2 regions of the Rothia sp. 27098_8_27 genome follow, and region 1 is predicted to be linked to the other one. Evidence: riboswitches for the same ligand, from Rfam matches in the RefSeq annotation. Region 1 holds a riboswitch; the other holds the start of a gene.
The links. A riboswitch is a leader RNA that binds a small molecule or an ion and turns the genes downstream of it on or off. The one in region 1 is predicted to bind thiamine pyrophosphate.
Positions count from the first base shown of each region.

Region 2: another riboswitch for thiamine pyrophosphate. It lies ahead of O3675_RS08715 (ECF transporter S component); the one in region 1 lies ahead of O3675_RS00665 (bifunctional hydroxymethylpyrimidine kinase/phosphomethylpyrimidine kinase).

Region 1 covers NZ_JAPWAJ010000001.1:175,638-185,398, forward strand. The annotation lists gene O3675_RS00660 (ABC transporter ATP-binding protein) at 1-928, shown strand, start outside; TPP riboswitch at 1,138-1,324, shown strand; gene O3675_RS00665 (bifunctional hydroxymethylpyrimidine kinase/phosphomethylpyrimidine kinase) at 1,313-3,094, shown strand; gene O3675_RS00670 (YoaK family protein) at 3,630-4,484, opposite strand; gene O3675_RS00675 (slipin family protein) at 4,599-5,372, opposite strand; gene O3675_RS00680 (transposase) at 5,660-6,502, opposite strand; gene O3675_RS00685 (nitric-oxide reductase large subunit) at 6,505-8,922, opposite strand; gene O3675_RS00690 (1-acyl-sn-glycerol-3-phosphate acyltransferase) at 9,517-9,761, shown strand, end outside.
Region 2 covers NZ_JAPWAJ010000010.1:1,778-11,538, forward strand. The annotation lists gene O3675_RS08705 (energy-coupling factor transporter transmembrane protein EcfT) at 1-505, opposite strand, end outside; gene O3675_RS08710 (ABC transporter ATP-binding protein) at 502-2,145, opposite strand; gene O3675_RS08715 (ECF transporter S component) at 2,234-2,866, opposite strand; TPP riboswitch at 2,925-3,025, opposite strand; gene O3675_RS08720 (DUF4235 domain-containing protein) at 3,292-3,525, shown strand; gene O3675_RS08725 (MFS transporter) at 3,686-5,122, shown strand; gene O3675_RS08730 (septin family protein) at 5,323-6,654, opposite strand; gene dcd (dCTP deaminase) at 6,786-7,385, opposite strand; tRNA gene O3675_RS08740 (tRNA-Gly) at 7,539-7,612, shown strand; gene O3675_RS08745 (MerR family transcriptional regulator) at 8,035-8,496, shown strand; gene O3675_RS08750 (carboxymuconolactone decarboxylase family protein) at 8,496-8,912, shown strand; gene O3675_RS08755 (thiamine phosphate synthase) at 9,323-9,761, shown strand, end outside.

The sequences.
Region 1 (9,761 bases):
CGTGGCTCTCGGCTGGGCAAGCTGGGGCGCCGTGGCGACCGCCTCGGTCATGGTTTTCAGCCTGCGAGTCCTCGCCGACATGCTGAACCACCACGTCAGCAGCCTGCGCATCATGCTGGTGAACATGGGTCGTGTGTTCGGTGTGGTCTCCCTGGCGAAGAAGCAGCGTGAGGCGCGTGCACAGCACCGTGCCGAAGCGTTCGCCGCCGTATCTGATGAAGCCGTGAAGAACCCGGAGTACGCCATTGACTGCACCGACGTCTCCTACGGCTACTCGCCGGACGCCCTCGTTCTGGAAGGTATCAACCTGAAGATTCGCCGCGGTGAGGCACTTGCCCTGGTGGGTCGTTCCGGTTCGGGTAAGACCACCCTGGCTCGTCTGATTGGTGGTTCGCTGACCGCCCTGGAAGGCACCATCACCGTGATGGGCCGCCCGGTCGGTCACGGCGACTTCCCGACCGATGCCGCCGCCGATGGCCGCCCGCGCCTGCTGGTCTGCACCCAGGAAGCGCACGTCTTCTTCGGTACTCTCGCCGATAACTTTACGGTGGTCGTGCCGGATGCAACCGTCGAGCAGATGCGTGAGGCGCTGGACGCTATCGGTGCCCGCTGGTGGCGCGACCTGCCGCAGGGCATGGATACTGTCGTGAGCGGTGCGGATTCGCCTCTGACTCGCGACCAGATTCAGCAGCTGGCACTGGCACGTATTGTGCTTGCCGACCCGCACGCCGTGATTCTGGACGAATCCACCACCCAGCTGGAACTCGCGGACGCAACCGAGTCCCTGAGCGCCGTGCTGGCGAACCGTGCGGTGCTGATCATTTCGCACGATGCGCGTATCGCCTCGCTGGCTGACCGCGCGGTCCTGCTGCACGAGGGCAGGATCATTGCGGAGGGTTCACCGGCAGAGATTTTCGCCCTGACCTAAACCCGGAGGATAAGCCCGGCTGATAGTGCCCGGTACCGTGTGAAGCGGTGCCGGGCACTACGTGTTTAACGGGTGGTTTCCGCACAAGGGTGCGCTGAAATCAGTGGCGGGAGCACTCGCAAGAGTGCAAGACTCAAACGAAAATTTCGGAGAGATTCACTTGTCACCCGCAAAACTTTCAGTTACTAAGAATCATTGTGATAACCTGGCAGAGCGATATGGGGTGCCTTGAGACGACTGCGACCCGCTAACCCGCCCAACGAAGAGCTACGGCACAGCGAAGAGCTACGGCACAGTGGACGCACGAAACGACGTAAGAACACTCAAGGCTGAGAGAATCACCCATTGAACCTGCTCTAGTTCGAACTAGCGAAGGGATTATCGATGATGGCAGAGCAGCCTACCGCGCCCGCGTGCGCACCCACGACCCCCACCAGCCCTGTACCCGGCGCGAGCGCCTCCGGAACCTCCCGGGCACCCCAGACAGCTCAGGTACCTCAGGCAGCTCGGGTGCCGAGGGTTCTCTCCATTGCTGGAACCGACCCCTCCGGCGGTGCAGGTATTCAGGCGGACCTCAAGTCCATTGCCGCATCCGGCGGTTACGGCATGTGCGTGACCACCTCACTGGTCGCCCAGAACACCTGTGGGGTTCGTGAAGTATTCACCCCGCCCCTGGAGTTTTTGACCGCGCAGCTTGCCGCCGTTTTTGATGACGTCACGGTTGACGCCGTGAAAATCGGCATGCTCGGCGACGCGGACACGATCCGTACCGTCCGCACCTGGCTGAGCGAGCACCCCGTGCCCGTGGTCGTGCTCGACCCGGTCATGATTGCTTCAAGCGGTGACCGTCTGTTGCAGGCGGAAGCGGAGCAGGCGCTGCGCGACCTCGTGCCGCTCGTGAATGTGATTACCCCGAACATTCCGGAGCTCGCCGTGCTCTGTCAGAAGGAGCCCGCTCAGACTTTCGATGAGGCGCACGAGCAGGCGGCGAACCTTGCGGCGGCGACCGGAACCACCGTGATTGTGAAGGGCGGCCACCTGTGCGGTCAGGACGCCGGTAACACCGCGGTCTTCCCGGACGGCACCTGCGCCCACGTGCGCACCCCGCGCCTGGACAGCCGCAATACGCACGGCACCGGATGCTCCCTGTCCTCTTCGCTGGCAACCCGCCTGGGCGTGGAACTGCTCCAGCACACTGAAGCCGCAGAACACACTGAAGCCGCAGAGTACACCGCAGAGCAGGACGTTCTGACCAGCGAAGACACCCACCGCGCCCTGCAGTGGAGCACCCGCTGGCTCCACGAATCCATTGCCGCAGGTGCCGGTCTGCAGGTTGGCTCCGGTGAGGGCCACGGCCCGGTGGACCACGCCGCCCGTGCCCGCCGCCTGGAGGCTGCCGCCTCCGCATACCCGTGGCATCACCTGCTCGCCACCACCGACTCTGAGGGCAATACTCTGGACGGCACCAGCCCGGAACGTCTGCTGCCGGTCAGCCCCGTGCCCGCCGGTGAAGCCGTCGTAAAGCCCGCCGGTCCCTGGACCGCCGCCCTCTGGGCAGCCGGTGGCGAAACCTGGCACCAAATCCTGGACCTGCCCTTCGTGCGTGCCCTCGGTGACGGCACCCTCGACGAGGACCTGTTCGCCTTCTACCTAGATCAGGACGCCCTCTACCTGCGTGATTATTCGCGTGCGCTCGCGACTCTCTCGGCGCGTGCTGACACCGCTGAGGCGCAGGTGCACTGGGCCGCCGGTGCGCACGAGGCGATTGCCGCCGAATCGCAGCTACACGAGGGCTGGCTGGCGAACCGTGCGCGTCTGGGTGGGCCCTCACCGATTACGATGGGGTACACGAATTTCCTGCGTGCCACCGCCGCCGGTGATGATTACGTGGTCGGTGCCGCGGCGATCCTGCCCTGCTACTGGCTGTACGAAGAGGTGGGCGCTGTGCTCTCCTCGCAGAATCATGCGGACCACCCGTACGCGGAGTGGTTGAGCATGTACGGTGGCGAAGAGTTCGCCGCGGATGTGGCGCGTAGCCTCGCGGAGGTGGAGCGTGCGTTTGAGACGGCTTCACCGGCTCAGCGTGTGCGCGCGGCGCGGGCGTACCTGTCGGCGTGCGTGTACGAGCGTGAGTTCTTTGACCAGGCGCACCGAGCATTGCGTTAGTTTGCCGGGCGCTGCGCTAGACGACGTGCGCTGCGTGAGGGGTTGCACCGCAGCCAGCCCGCAGGTGCTTTAGGCGCCCGATTTTTGGGCTGAATACCGTCCCGGCATGGCGTGAGATGGGTGATTGATGCTTCACTCAAGCTACCGCTGGTTCGGGGGTTGTGCCGGTTATGCTTAAGGCGTCGGTGAAAACCGTTTGCGGTAGGATTCCGGCCCTCACCCAACTGGCTGATGTACCTGCCGCGCCCGCACCTCTACGGCGTGTAACCGACCAGTTTGGCCCGTCGCAACCACCTCATCCAACCCCCGCGGCGGGCCAAACGCCTTCCTTCTAGCGTTCGTGAAGAATGTTCGGCATAGAAATATCCCGTGCAGATACTCTCATCTGCACGGGATATTTCTATATGTCTAACCGTTACGAATCAGCCGCCGCGGCTAGTGCGTCAGGCTAATGCGTCAGGGAAGGGGAGCTGGTCTAGCTTTGAGTTGCCGGGTTTAGTTCTGACCTGCAGAACCTAGTTCTGATTTATTGAGCTTAGCTCTGAGCCTCAGCTTCGTTATCCGCATCTTCATTTTTCTCGGCCCGGAACCCCACCCAGAACGCTCCAGCTGCCAAACACCCGACAAACCACAGAGAGATACTACCTACCAGCTGATCTAGGAGAGCCATCACAATCACACCGGCGACAAATCCCCCGACCACCAGGGAGTAATCTAAAGCCGTCATCAGAGCACGTCTGCGGGTGCGGCGTCCTTCGTCCTCAGGCAGGGCGGGGGCGGTATCCGCTGACGGGTGACGAGCCTCAACACGCCTTCTAACAACACGCTCCCTCCGGGTGCTGCAAGCATTAGCTATAGCACGGGTATAGAGGGCGCCGGCCGTGTACCAGGCGCTTAACATTTTGCGCCAATTTCCGCTGGTCATAAACAGGGAAAACGGGTTCTCACCAATACGCGTGTCTGCAAGTGCATGAATGAGCATGCCAATAGTGAACGCTAACGCCCCCACCTGGACCCCGTGCTCGCTCACCCGGTGAATCAGAGGAGTCACAAAACAGACGAGGAGGAAGGGCACCAGAGTAAAAATACGCCAGTGTTTCAGGTGTGCCCTCTGCCCCAAAAGATCATGCAGAAGATGACCGCCCAGGTACCCCAGGCTAAAGAAAATCACTGAGAGCCAACGCAGGTGAATAGCGTGCTGCGAACTGTGACTCATATCAGCAATGAGAAGGATAAAATTACCGGTCTGCGTGGCAACCAAAGCTTTGTAATGAATATGAGAGAAAACATCTACCGCTCCACCCAGGGATGCTAAGAGAAGCGCCATAATCCGCCCGTAGCGGCGCGGAGTTGGAATCCTGGAAAGAAAAAGTGCAAAGCGGGCAGTCATCGTGGTCCTTGGTGGTGAAAAAAGATCCGGGCATACAAAAACCTCGAGCACCTATGGTACTCGAGGTTTTTGCGATAGGCACGTAGGTGCCTCAGAAGATGCAAGGTCTACAGTCTACTTGCTCTCGCCCTTGAGCGCACCCACGAGCGGACCAATCACGTCCATGGGCAGCGGGAAGACCACGGTCGAGTTCTGATCGGCACCCAGCTCCAGCAGGGTCTGCAGGTAACGCAGCTGCAGGGAGGCGGGGGACTGGCTCAGAATGTCGGATGCTTCCTTCAGCTCGCTGGAGGCCTCCAGCTCACCGCGTGCCGAAATGATCTTTGCGCGGCGCTCACGCTCAGCCTCAGCCTCGCGAGCCATGGCGCGCTGCATAGCCTCGGGAATCTCAACGTCCTTAATTTCGACGAGCTCCACCTGAATACCCCACGGCTCGGTGCGCGAACCGATGATGGAACGCAGGTCCTCGTTCAGGTCCTCGCGGTGTGCGAGCAGGGTGTCCAGGTCAACGCGGCCGAGCAGGGAACGCAGGGTGGTCTGCGCAATCTGGCTGGTGGCAATCGGGTAGTTCTCAACCTCAAGCACGGCGTTCTTGGCGTTGGTCACGCGGAAGAGGACCACGGCGTTCACGCGGGCGGGAACGTTGTCCTTGGTGATGACTTCCTGCGGGGGAATGGTCAGGGTGATAACACGCATATCAACGCGCTGCAGGGAATCAACGAGGGGGAAGACGACGTTCAGGCCGGGCTTCAGCTCCGAACGCAGGTGACCGAAGCGGAAAGAGACGCCACGCTCGTATTCGGGGATGACGCGGAACATACGAATCAGAATAAAAAGAACAATGACGGCAACTGGGATGAGGATAGTTGCCAAAGTGACGGGATCCATGGTTTTCCTTCACAAATATTGGGGGAGGACGGTATGTGTGCCCACCTGCCCGCGCCTCGTACGGTGCAGGTAGTAGGGGGTGCCCGGTAACCGGGCTGCGTGTGGGGGAGTTTAGGGAGGGGAATTTTCCGTCCCGGCGTACATCGCGGCGGTCGGTGCTTTAGCGGCACCCCGCATGGAAAACTCAAAAGAGGAACAAAAGAGAATTCCACACGGGGTAGCCGCCGAAGCTAACAGACGGGACCAGCCAGCCGGTCAGCCGCCGGAACGGAAAAACTTGTGCAGCGCTACTTCTTCGCCATCTGCTCTGCCAGCTTTTCAGCAGCCTCAACCTCAGCCAGGTTCTGCTCCTGCAGGACCTCGTTCGTGGTCTTGTGCAGTCGCTTAACCGAGGTGCCGGTGCCGCTCCATGCGGGGCGGTCCGGGTCGAGGGCAGAGGTACGAACCGGCAGGGTTGCCTCCGCAATCATCTGCTTGCGGGTCTGCTCGGTACGGCGCTTACGCTCATTCGACACGCCACCCCACTTCGCCGCGAAACGGTCCATCTTCACGTTCACCGATTCATCAGCGGTGGATGCGTGAATATGCTTCGGATCGTTCTCGAAGTTCGCGGGGGAACGCATGAGCTTCACAGCCAGCGGGTAGGTCAGCGACAGGCAGACCACCGCGGCGGCACCCTCCACCAGAAGCTCCAGCGGGGAGTGCCAGACGATGGCGGCACCAATCAGGATGACCACGCCCAGCAGCGAGACAGCAACCGCCAGCCCGCGGTGGAAACGACCCGACTCGGAGTAGGGCCATTCGTCCACTTCGCGGGTGAGCTCGCGGCCGTTCGCCGAGACGGTGCAGCTGTCCTTAATCGGGCAGGTGTTGCACACGCTGGGCTTGGCGCGGTAACGCATCACTCGGTTATCCGAGTCGAATGCGGTCGCCCACAGCCACTGGTCTTCGGGGCAGAGCCACGCGTCGCTCTCTTCGTGGTAGGTGAACCCGAAGGTTCGCGCCGCCACCATGCGCTGGCTGGTGCGCTTGGCGAGAATATCGAAGCCCCAACCCACGGCGACCAGGCCCAGCGCGTACACGCAGGCCAGCCACACGAGGAAAGAAACTCCAGCAATCTGCTCAGGCATGGTTAGCCTCGACGATCGCTACGGTAGGGGCTGGTCTGCTCGGGCAGCTCCTCGGCAGCCTTAGCGCCGGCGAACTCTGCGATGCGAGCGTCCTCAACCACCTCGTACAGCGGCGGTTCGGGCAGCTCCAGGACGGTTTCCTTAGCGTTCTTGGAGAAGATCTCCTTGATACCCAGCAGAGCCAGCTTAATCAGCGGGATAATGCCGACCAGGAAGATGACGTCACCGGGCATACGCATCCAACCCATCACGGCGGAAGCACCGTCGTGAATGAACGCGAAGGAACGAGCCTCGTAGTAGCCTTCACCCACGGACTTGTACAGCTGAGCAATACCCAGCGGCAGCAGCGAGATGAAGGACATCCACAGCAGACCAATGTTCAGGGTCCAGAAGGAGAACTTCAGACCCTTCTCAGGCCACTTGTCCTCAGGGAGCAGGTAGCGCAGACCAAACACCGCGAACGCGATCGCGAGCATACCGTACACACCCATCATGGATGCGTGTGCGTGGTTTGCGGTCAGTGCCGTACCAATCTCGAAGTAGGACACGATCGGCAGGTTAATCAGGAAGCCGAACACACCCGCGCCGAGGAAGTTCCAGAAGCCCACAGCAATCAGGAACATGACAGCCCAACGGTGCGGGAAAGGCTTGGTGCGGTTGGAGTACTGGCGAGCACCCAGCTGCATGAAGCCCCACGCCTCAACGGTCAGGAAGGTCAGCGGGATAACCTCAGCAGCCGAGAAGAACGCACCGAATGCCATCTGCTCGGAGGGGGTACCGACGAAGTAGGTGTGGTGCAGAGTACCGATCACACCACCGACGGAGTAGAGCACGGCGTCCATCATGATGATGGAGATCGCGATGCGCTCGCGGACCACGCCGAGCAGCACGAAGATGTACGCCACCATGACGGTGGTGAACAGTTCGAGGAAGTCCTCCACCCAGAGGTGAACCACCCAGAATCGCCAGAATTCGGCGACGGTCACGTGAGTACGCTGACCTGCGAGCAGGCCGACCGCGTAGAACATGGGGATGGCGAGGCCGGAGAAGAGGAACAGCCACGGCAGGGAGGTCTTCTTCGAGCCCTTCAGGCGAGCGGAGAGGGTACGCCAGACGATGACGATCCAGATGAACATACCCGCGGTGAGCAGGATCTGGAAGAATCGCGGCAGGTCCAGGAACTCCCACTGCTGCGAGAAGAAGCCGGTGAATTCCTTGGGGATGAGGCCCTTCTGAGAGAACCATTCGTTCAGCAGCGAGCCGAGGACCACGAAGACCACGGCGCCGATGAGAACGTAGGTGAGCAGACCCTGCTTCTTGGGTTCGCGGCGGGTAATCAGCGGGGCGATGAAGATACCGCCCGCCAGGAACGCGCCTGCGGTCCAGAAGAGGGAGAGCTGAAGGTGCCAGGTGCGAGATACCGTGTAGGGCAGCAACTGGCCCATGTCGATACCGAAGAATCCGGTGAGTTCTTCACGGTAGTGCTCGGTGAGCGCACCCACCAGAGCCTGCAGCAGGAACAGCACCAGGATCGTTGCGAAGAGCAGGCAGGCTGCCTTCTGCGAGGGGGTCAGGCGAACTTCGTCGGGCTGACGGAAGTCGAGGACGGGTGCCTCTTCCGCGTGCCAGCCGATAGCGCGGGACCAGCGGCCGTAGATAGCGAACATCAGACCGGTACCACCGATGAGGGCAATCAGGGAGAGTGCCGACCAGACCATCAGATCCGCGGTGGGCTTGTTGTCCACGTTGGGTTCGGAGGGCCAGTTGTTGGTGTAGGAGTAGGGCTGGTCGGGGCGGTCTGCCGCCGATGCCCACGCGGTCCAGCCGAAGAATGCGACGATGTCGTGCAGTTCTTCGTCGTTCTTAATGGCGTTGGGGAACAGGCCCTGCGAGGTGTCACCCTTCATCAGGGTTTCGCGGTAGTGCTTGAGCATGAGCTGGTAGCCCTTGGTCTCACCAGCGGACCAGGTGATGGTCTTAGTCTGCTCGTCGTACTTGTTCTCCTTGCGCCACTCGTTCTTGACGAGCTCGCGGGGGTCCTGCTTGCCCTGTTCACGGTACTCCTTGACGGCAGCATCGGTGGTCAGGCGCAGGTATTCTGCAGTGTAGTCGGGGCCGAGGTAAGCACCGTGACCCAGAACGGATCCGTACTGCTGCAGGCCGCGTCCCTGGAACAGTTCCTGACCGTGCAGAATCTGTTCTTGGGTTGCGATAGTTTTGCCGTCGTTGCCGACGATTTTGTCGGGGAGCGGCATGGAGAGTGCGTAGGTGCGCATTGCAAGGACTGCCATGATGGTGAAGCCCAGGAGCATCACAAACGCAACAGCCTGTACCCAGCCTTTTCCGGCATAGGCACCGACCGTGTCTGAGCGGCGGGCAATCTTTGCTGCCTGCGCACGCGAGACGGGTTTTGTAGCCATAGTGTATGTCTCCAGTGTGCGTGGAATTTGTAGGTGGAGTGGTCCCGACGCACATCCGCTGGAGGGGCGGCTCACTATGTTCAGGGTGAATCGTCCTTGAGGGAGGTGCGACAGCCCACCCTGCTCTCATTTTTGCATATTAAATGCGCATTTACGAAACTTTGCTGACGTAGCGTCATAATGTGACACGGCTATTTGGCGGGGAAATTGGCAATCATAAGGCGGAAAACCTGAAATATTACGTTGAGGTTGAACCCTTAGCTTCCGCGCTACCTCCCCGCCTGTAACGGGGGAGGAGGCGCCGGGGTGGAAGCTGTGCAGACTCCCTCAATCGGGGCACTCGCAGGAACTTGGGTGGGAGGCGCATCCCAGCATGTGGAAGGGGAGCGCGGCACCCCTCACGTGCCTACACTCGGGTGTGGAATAATAAAACCCAACGCTACTAAACACAGTACAAATTTTTTGCGGCATAGGTTACCGCAGTACAGATTTTGTGCTCTTTGGCGGCGTATATTCAGAAGGGGTCACTCGCCCCGCATCCACGGCGGACCGCCGCCACAGCCCGCAATCTATCGGCACCTCAGGAGAGTTCACGTGCTTCTCTACAAATCCACCCAGAAAGCAGTCACCGGAATCCTGCGCACCGTCTTCCGCGCCCGCGTGACCGGACTCGAAAACTTCCCCGCCAACGGCCCGGTGATTGTCGCCTCCAACCACCTGTCTTTCCTGGACTCCATCATTATTTCTGCCATGATGCCGCGCCGTGTGGCGTTCCTCGCCAAGGCTGAGTACGTGAACACCCCCGGCCCGCGCGGCAAGATGATGAAGGCATTCTTCGA
Region 2 (9,761 bases), on a different contig from region 1:
CGTTCCATTCGGCGAAGAGAATGCCGACGAGGCGCAGAGCGGCGACAGTGGCGAGCACGAACCGGGAGGGTAGTTTGAAGGTTTGTGCGAGGGAATCGCCGAGGTCGGTCGGGTCGGTGGTGAGTACGAATGCGAGGGTGGGTAGGACCATGGCGAGGGAGCGGATCATCATGGCTGCGCCGACGGCGGCGGAGTCGGTGGTGATGGTGTTGAAGCCGAGGTCGAGGATGGTGGTGCCGGTTTTGGCGCTGAGCATGGCGACGGACCAGCCGGTGGTGATGACGGCGATGAGGATGGGCCAGAAGCGGGCGAGGACGTTGACGGGTCGGAATCCGACGAGGATGAATCCGAGCAGTTCGAGGGCGAAGAGGATTCCGGAGGTGAGGGGGTCGCGCACGATGAGGGCGGCGATGATGAGGGTGAAGGAGACGATGAGTTTTACGCCGGCGTTGAGGTTGCTGAAGTAGCTGGTTCGGTCGATGGTGCCGAAGAAGTCGGTGTTCATGCGTTCTCCTTTCCGGGGGTGGTGAGGGCGGGTAGGGTGATGTGGTTGCCGCCGAGTGCGGCGGTGTAGTCTTCGTCGTGGGTGATGGAGATGATGGCGGTGCCGCCTGCGAGTAGTTCGCGGATGAGGTCGACGAGTTCTGCCCAGGTTCGTGCGTCTTGGCCGAAGGTGGGTTCGTCGAGGATGAGGATTTTGGGTGCGGTGGCGAGTGCGGAGGCTACGGAGAGTCGTCGTTTTTCGCCGCCGGAGAGGGTGAAGGGGTTGGCGTCGAGCAGGTGGGTGAGGCGTAGGTGGGTTGCGAGTTCGTTGGTGCGGGCGGCGAGCTCGTCTTCGTCGAGGGGGTTGCGGGTGAGTGCGGCGAGTCGGCGGGGGCCGAGTTCGAGTTCTTCGCGTACGGTTCCGCGGATAAATTGGTATTCGGGTTCTTGGAAGACGTAGCCGATGCGGCTGAGCATTTGGGCGGGGGTCCAGGTGGGCACGTCCCAGTGGGCGCGCTCGCTGTCGTGGTTGCCGCCGTGGTTGCCGTCGTAATTACGGAGCGCGTCGGTGGCGGTGAGGGTGCCGTTGGGTGCGGTGAGGAGCCCTGCGAGGGTGAGGGCTAGAGTTGATTTGCCGGCGCCGTTGGGTCCGAGCACGCTGAGGTGTTCGCCGGCGTGCAGGGTGAGGTTGATGCCGCTGCGCAGTACGGGCAGGTCGGTGGGTGCGGGTGCGGGGGTGTCGCCGAGGCGTTTGATGGTGCGTCGGCGTGCGCGTCGTTGTTTGGGGGTGGGTTGTGCGCGGGTGATGCTGAGGTTTTCGGCGCGCAGTAGCGCCTCGCCGTGCTCGCTATCGCCGCCCGTAGCCTCGCCGCCCGCAATATTACCGGTCTGCGGCGCACGCGGCACGTAGTTGGGTACCCATACGCCCGCGTCGATGAGTTCTCGGCGGGCTTCGGTGAGTACGGTGTCGGGTGCGCCATCGTGGGTGATGGTGCCGCCTTCGCCGAGCACGATAATGCGGTCCATGTGCGGCGCCCAGATGCTCACGCGGTGCTCCACGACGAGCAGGGTCGCGCCGGTGGCTTGCGCGGCGGCAAGGATGCTGTCGCGTACTTCCTGCACGCCGGAGGGGTCGAGATTGGCGGTGGGTTCGTCGAGAATCATGGCGCCGGGGTGCATCGAGAGGATGCCCGCCAGGCCGAGGCGCTGCTTCTGACCGCCGGACAGTGCGCTACTGGGGTGGTCGAGGGCAAGGTGGTTGAGCCCTACCGCGGTGAGGGATTCGGTGACGCGGCCCCAGATTTCTTCGCGGGGTACGCGCAGGTTTTCGGGGCCGAAGGCTACGTCATTGCCGACGGTTGCCATGACGATGGAGGATTCGGGGTCCTGCTGCATCATGCCTGCGGTGCCGCGTGCTTCGGCAGGGGCTTGCCCGTTGATGGTGATGGTGCCGCCGGCGGATTCGCCGTCATCATCGTGGAGCACACCGGCGATGGCGTGCAGGAGCGTCGATTTGCCGGCGCCGGAGGTGCCCAGTAGCAGGACTTTTTCACCGGGGTTGATGGTGAGGTTGAGTCCGCTGATGACGGGTTCTGGGCGTCCGGGGTGGTGCCAGCTGAAGTTGTTGAGCTCGATGCGCGCCCCGCGCGGTGTTGCTTCCATGATGGTTCCTTAGCCTTTTGTGTGGCTGCTGTAGTGTGCCGAGTGGTGACTCGTGGTGAGTGACTAGTTGGTGGCTAGTTGCTGGTGGTTAGCGGCGGGTCTTGCCGGATGCCAGCGAGGAGAGCACACCGGTCTTGGCGAGGTTCTGCACGAGAATCCACGCCAGGAAGCCTGCGATAACTGCACCGGAGACGACGGCGCACGCTACGTAGATGATTGCCTTGACCGGTTCCATGTCGGGGTAGTAGATGAAGATTTCGTTAACGCCCATGAACAGGCCGCTGAGCGCACCGGAGAAGATGGCGACGGTTGCGTTCCAGCGGCGGTAGCGGAAGATCGCGAAGGCGATTTCAGCGCCGAGGCCCTGGAAGAGGCCCGCAATCAGGATTTCGCCGCTCCACGCGCCGCCGGTAAAGAGTACGGAAATGAATGCTGCGACGATTTCGCCGAAGAGTGCCGCACCGGGCTTGCGGATGAGCAGTCCGCCGAGGGTGCCGCCGAGCAGCCATGCGCCGGCGACGATGGGGCGGAATTCGGGTGCTGCTACGAGTGCAGTTTTGGCGGCGGGGCCGACTGCGATGTCCCAGATCCAGAAGATGACGGCGCAGGCTACTGCGATAACTGCAGCGATGACGATTTCGTTGACTCGCCAGCGCAGGTTCGGCTTCTTCGCTTCTGCCTGGGTAGATGCCTGGGAGGCGGGGGTTGCGTTCTGTGACATTGGTGGTCCTTCCGTCGTTGGAAGGGGAATGTCCTCGCCCTCTGATTGGACGAGGGCATTGAGAAGAAATTCGACTCCCTACGCCGGTACTAACCGGATCAGGTTCGAGGGTCTGCTTAGCACTCTCAGCGCCTCGGTGGCGCTCCCCTGTCGTGTGGGGTTCCTTGTCCGTGCCGTTGTGGTGCGGGTGGGAACCCAGGTTCGATTGTAGGCGTGTCTGGCTGTTCGCGCCAATTTGCCGCTTTTTGTTTTCTTCTTCTGCCCGCATTACAGAATTGCACGGTGTACAATTTTGGGACGGAGAGGCTCCAAGGCGGCACGAACGCCTTAAACCCTATACGCTAGGGAGTGGCGCTCTTTTCTCACCCAACCCCGAAGGGGTTCACGGGCAGGACGCCGCATCGTATACAGCTAAGGAGATACATATGAACCCCGTCGCTAAGCTTGCTATTGCGGGTATCAACATGGGCGCTGCTGCCCTGGTTGGTAAGGGCCTGGGCGCAGCCTGGACCAAGGCTACCGGTAACCAGCCTCCCGCCATTTCCCACGAGTCTGAAGATACCCTGCGTCAGGTCATCCTCTGGACCGTTCTGACCTCCGTCGTGGGTGCTGTGGTGAGCTTCGGTATTGCTCGCCTGCAGCGTCGTTTCTTCAACTAAGACTTTGCGCCTTCCGCGCGAAAGTTCATGAACTAGGCGGTACGTATCTTCGCTCGGTACGTACCGCCTGGTGTTCCATCTTCAGCACGCCCGCTCTACTTCAGCCGGTTCCATGCCGACGCTACGCTGAAGCGCCACCTCGGCATCCGAAAGCACAACTATGACTATTTCTTCTCCCCGCCGTAAAACGAAGGCTCAGCGTAGGGTCGTTGACCACGCGAACAGCCGCCGCTCGATTGCGTCCTGGGTCATGTGGGATGTTGGTTCGTCGAGCTTCGACTCGATTATGACGACCTTCATCTTCACCGTGTACCTGACCAGCAGCTACTTTGGCACGCCCGAAGAGACCTCCTCGGCACTGTCGCTGGGTCTGACCGTTGCCGGTTTCCTCATTGCGATTCTAGCGCCGGTGACCGGTCAGCGTAACGACAAGTCCGGCAGGGGCATCTTCTGGCTCGGTGTGAACACCATGTTGCTAGTCGGCTCGATGGCGGCGTGCTTCTTCGTGGGCCCCACCCCGCAGTACTTGTGGCTGGGTGTCACCCTGATTTCTGCGGCAAGCGTGTTCAGCGAGTTCGCGTACGTGAACTATAACGCCGTGCTACCGCGCATCTCCCACCCGGAGAATATCGGTAAGATTTCGGGCGCCGGATGGGCTGCAGGCTACATTGGCGGCATCCTGGCGCTGGCTGTGGTGCTGTGGGGTTTTGTGCTTACCCCCGAGGTGCTCGGCCTGACCACCGATAACGCCCTGAATATCCGTGCGGTCGCACTGTTCGCCGCCGCCTGGTGTTTGATTTTCTGCCTGCCGCTGCTGGTGCGTATGCGCACCCGCGAGCGCTTCCTGCCGGAGGTGCTGCCCACCCGCGAGCTGCGTTTCCTGGAGCTCGGTATGGAGCGTCTCTCCCCGGCTCGTCAGGGCGGTCTGCTCGCCTCCTACAAGGCGCTGTGGCGCACCATTAAGCGGCTGAAGATGACGTCCCCGCAGACCCTGTGGTTCCTGATTGCTTCGGCGGTGTTCCGTGATGGTCTGTCCGGTATTTTTACGTTCGGCGGTATTCTTGCGGCGGGCACGTTCGGTTTCAGCACTTCCGAGGTGATTCTGTTCGGTATTGCCGGTAGCGCTGTCGCGGCGGCTGGCGCGATTCTGGGCGGCTACCTGGATGACTACCTGGGCCCGAAGGCGATTATTGTTATCTCGCTGGTCGGCATTATCTTGGCGGCTACCCCGTTGCTGTTTTTCCCCGAACCGGGCGTGTTCTGGGTATGCGCTCTGCTGCTGTGCCTGTTCGTGGGCCCGGCGCAGTCGGCGTCACGCACCTTCCTGGCTCGTCTGGCGGATCCCGGTACTGAGGGTGAGCTGTTCGGCCTGTACTCGACCACCGGTCGTGCCACCAGCTTCCTGGCGCCGATGCTGTTCGGTCTGTGCGTGAGCATCATGGGCGCGCAGATTTGGGGTGTGCTCGGTATTCTGATCGTTGTGGTGGCGGGTCTGCTCCTGCTGCTGCCGGTGAAGGCGCCCGGTCCGCTGCGTATGCGTGCGGCTCGCCGCGAGCAGAAGCGTGAACAGAAGCGCCGCGACAAGGCCGCCCAGTAAGGCTGCTCGGTAAGGCGTCGCGGGGCTAAGCGTCCTGCAAACCCCGCAAATACAAGCCTGCAAACGCAACCCCGCATACACACAGGGAGGGGCGGGTAGAAGAATGATCTTCTACCCGCCCCTCCCTTGTGCTTAAGCAGTGCCTACCAAGCGGAGCTCAGAAAGCCGTGTCAGTAAGCCACGTCAGAGAGACCCGGCGGCTAGTCCTCCACCACGTCGTCCTCATCGTCAGCGACAGCATCCTCAGAGGAATCCAGTGCAATCTGCTGCTCCTCCTCATCCAGAACCTCATCGCTCGTCATCTGAGCCCAGGTCGCGTCATCAATCAGCGGATCATCAATCACACGGACCCACAGCATCGAACCAGCCGCCAGAGCACTCAAATTCTCGTCATACGCCTCCGCAGGCAGACCCTCAAAAATCTCAGCCAGACGCGCAAACAGGTCATCATACGAAATGTCGCCCTCAGCTTGCAGCCAGCACTCAGCCGCAAAATCAGACAGCTCATTCAGCTCAGTGTCGCACAGCAGCAAGAACGGGCCGTCCTCACCCACACGCACACCCGAAGTACCCGGCATACGAGACACCGCAATCGTACCGTTCAAGAACACACCCGGCAGGTGATCCTCAACCGTGTACTTCTCCAGGCTCTCAACCTCATCAGCATTCGGCAGCTCACCGCCATTCAGCAGATCCTGAACCAGCGGCAAAGTATCCTCAACCTCCGAGTACACCAGGCGCCACACGCCACCGCAACGCTCCACCAGCTTAGCCAGCGACACAACACCCTCAGGGTGACGCGCCAGACCCGAGCTCTGCTCGCTCAAGAACACCAGAGCCTCATGCAGCGGAACACGCTCAAAATACGGCTCCGAAGCCGACTCATCACGAGAAATGAACACAATACGCGACAGCTCATAGCTGAGGTCATCACGATCAACCACGTTCAAACCCAGATCCACCGGGTTCTGCTGATCCTTCGGCGCATTCGGGTCAACAATCACAGACAGCGGCTTCGGATACGGCGACACAACACCCTCATCCGAAATAATCGCAGTCTCATCAGTCAGGTACGCAAACTTCGAACCCAAGAAACGCGACGCAGTCGTCTTACCGCTACCAGAAACACCCACCAGCGCAACAGCGCGCTTCGACTCAGGGTCACCAATAACAGCCGCATGCAGCATCACACCGCGACCAACCAGCTGCTCAATCATCGCCAACGTAATACGGCTCGTCAGATCCTGCATACCCGAATCATCATCAGCCACACGCAGCGTCGAAACCTTATCAAACGAACCCATCAACGGATTCGCCAAATCCATCACCGACTCATCAGTCGGCGCATGAACCAGCATCACCTGATCAAAACGAGACAACGAAGCATACGCCTCATCAGGAGTATCAAAAAACTCCGGAGCAAGAGGCTCCCACGCCTTCTTAAAACGCTCCACAAAAGAGTCCGACATATCAATCAGATACAAAGAAACTTCCGCGCCAGCAACACGCAGAACAACAGGCTTCAGATTCATCAAAAATCCTTAGAGAGTGAGAGATAAAAACCCGCACGCGAGTGAACGCACGAGCACAACAGGCGAAAAAACCGCCCAACGCGGGCGCACAAACACACAGCCTGCACGCCCGCACCCCAAAGCGGGAAAGACTAAGACTCCACAGAACCATCCGCAGGAATCATCGTCTGATGAAAATTCAAATAACTACGCGAAGCAGTCGGGCCGCGCTGACCCTGGTAACGGTTACCATACGCACCAGAACCATACGGATGCTCAGTCGGGCTACTCAAACGGAAGAAACACAACTGACCAACCTTAGAACCCGGCCACAACATAATCGGCAAAGTCGCCATATTCGACAACTCAAGCGTCACATGCCCCGAAAAACCAGGATCAATAAAACCAGCCGTAGAGTGAGTCAGAAGACCCAAACGACCCAACGACGACTTACCCTCCAGGCGGGCAGCCACATCATCAGGCAGGGTCACCTTCTCATACGTAGAACCCAACACAAACTCACCCGGATGCAGAATAAACGGCTCATCAGGAGCCACCTCCACCAGGCGCGTCAAATCCTCCTGCGGCTGAGCAGGATCAATATGCGGGTACTTATGGTTATCGAACAGACGGAAGAAACGATCAATCCTCACGTCCACACTTGCAGGCTGAATCATCGACTCATCGAACGGATCAAGAACGATGCGCCCATCAGCAATCTCTTGACGAATATCGCGATCTGAAATAAGCACGTTTAAAGGATACCTGGCAAACACCACCCACGTGCAGGCATCCACCAGCCCCAGCACACAGGCCTACATCACATTTCAACCCCGCCACCCCGCACATAAACAACCGCGACACATTTCACCCCCGACAAGCAAGCGCGATACACTGAAAAAGATGCGGCTGTAGCTCAATGGTAGAGCGCACGCTTCCCAAGCCTGATACGCGGGTTCGATTCCCGTCAGCCGCTCCACAAGCCCCGGACCTTATGGTTTGGGGCTTTATTTTTTAGGTTGGATGCGGTGGTTGGGCTCGGTTGGACGGGTCGAGGCGGTATGTTCCTTGCTCCTGCAGTAGGAGCGAAGGAAGTGTATAGCGTGCGCATGGGGCTACAGCAGACCCTTTCTCGATGAGCCCTCGGGAAAGTGCCCCGACGTTCCTACGGAACCACCGCCATACCCGGCTGCCAACCCTCGTTTCCCGGCGAGCTGTCTGCGGTACCCAACCCGAAGGACACAAAACGATTACACCACTCCACAGGACTTGAGCAACCGCTACCGTACCGTTCCTGAACGGCTACCTTGCCAACATCAGCCACACCTATCCCAGGTCACAGAACGTGAAGCACCATAGCAGTTTGCCTTCGAGCGCACTCAAAGGTTTAGTGTAATTGATATGTTGGAAGAACGGTTAGAGCAAGCCCTTAGGCTCGCGATCGATCCACCCGGAGGGCTAAATACTGCGGCGTTGCGCGACCTGATCAGAGATGACGAGAACACTCAGTGGGATATCGCTACCACTGCCGAGTATTTGGGTATCAGCGCACATACGCTGCGCTATTACGAACGTGCAGGGCTGGTGAAAGTAGGACGCGATGCATCCGGCTATCGGCTTTACGATGCTGCGGCTGTACGGCGTTTGGTTTTTATTACCCGAATGCGGGTCTCTGGAATGTCGATTGCCCAACTCCAGCATTACATCTCCTTGGTTGAACAAGGTGCAGAAACAGTACAGGAGCGTCTTGATTTGATGCTGGAGCATCGCGACATCCTTCGACAACGAATAGAGGATCTTCAGTTATCGCTGGCAGCTACCGAATTCAAGATAGCAATGTATCAGAAAGGTTCCCATCCATAATGAGTGATCAGTACGATATTGATTCCGTCGATAACCAGCGACGTCGTGATCTTGGATTGCAGGTTCTCTCCCGTATCGACGGAGACGCTGGTCAGAGTGTTATCGAATCACTTTCCACGTCAAACCCTGCTTTAGGACACCACATCGCCGCATTTGCTTTCGGTGATATTTACGATAGGCCCGGTCTGGATGCACGCAGTCGCCAGCTAGTAACCATTGGCGTATTGACTGCATTAGGCGGATGCGAACCTCAACTTAAAGTTCATGTTGGAGCGGCACTCAATGTCGGGATTTCCGAAGAGGAAATTCAGGAAGCTATCCTGCACGCCTCAGTGTACTGCGGCTTTCCACGAGCACTGAACGCTACTTTCGCAGCACAGGAAGCAATAGACTCACGGCGGAACTACGACAGGTAAGTTGATAACGCCACTCCGGACACTTCCTGGCAGGGCCGGAAACCTTTGTATCCAGAGTGACGTTCTATTGGAGCGGCTGACGGGAATCGCTTCCAGGCGGAAATACATTCCCTCGCGCGCTCGGGATTTCCGCCTTCCAGCCCGTCAGCCGCTCTCCTCAAGCCTTCTGCCCCACGGTAGGAGGCTTTTTATTTTGGGTTGAATGTGGTGGTTAGGCTCAGTTGGACGGGTCGAGGCGGTATGTTCCTTGCTCCTGCAGGAGCGAAGGAAGTGTATAGCGAGCCAAGCGCACACACCTCAAAACACTTGAAGGATGTTCAACTCACCACACAGTTGTGCTAACCTAACCACAGAAATTCAAAGAGAGAATTTCTAAAAAACATCTACTCGACGACGAATCGTAGACCCGCATGACCCGCGAAACGCACCCCTACACCACCCCCGCACGCCCCCTCGACCTGAACCTCTACCTCGTCACAGGCGACAACCCCCTCGAAACCGTCCGGGCAGCCAAACACGCCACCTGCATCCAAGTCAGGTCCAAACCCATCAGTGCGCGCGAGCTCTACCAGCTCACCGAAGCTATCGCCGGCATCATCCAGCCGCACCAGACCCTCCTCATCGACGACCGTGTAGACGTCGCCCTCGCGCTGCGTGCCCGCGGCGTGCGCGTTGACGGCGTGCACATCGGTCAAGACGACCTGCCCGTAGCCGACGCCCGCGCCCTCCTCGGCGCCGACGCAATCATCGGCCTGACCACCGGCACCCGCCAGCTCGTCGAAGAATCCAACAAGATCGCGCACCTGATCGATTACATTGGTACCGGGCCGTTCCGTCCCAGCCCCACCA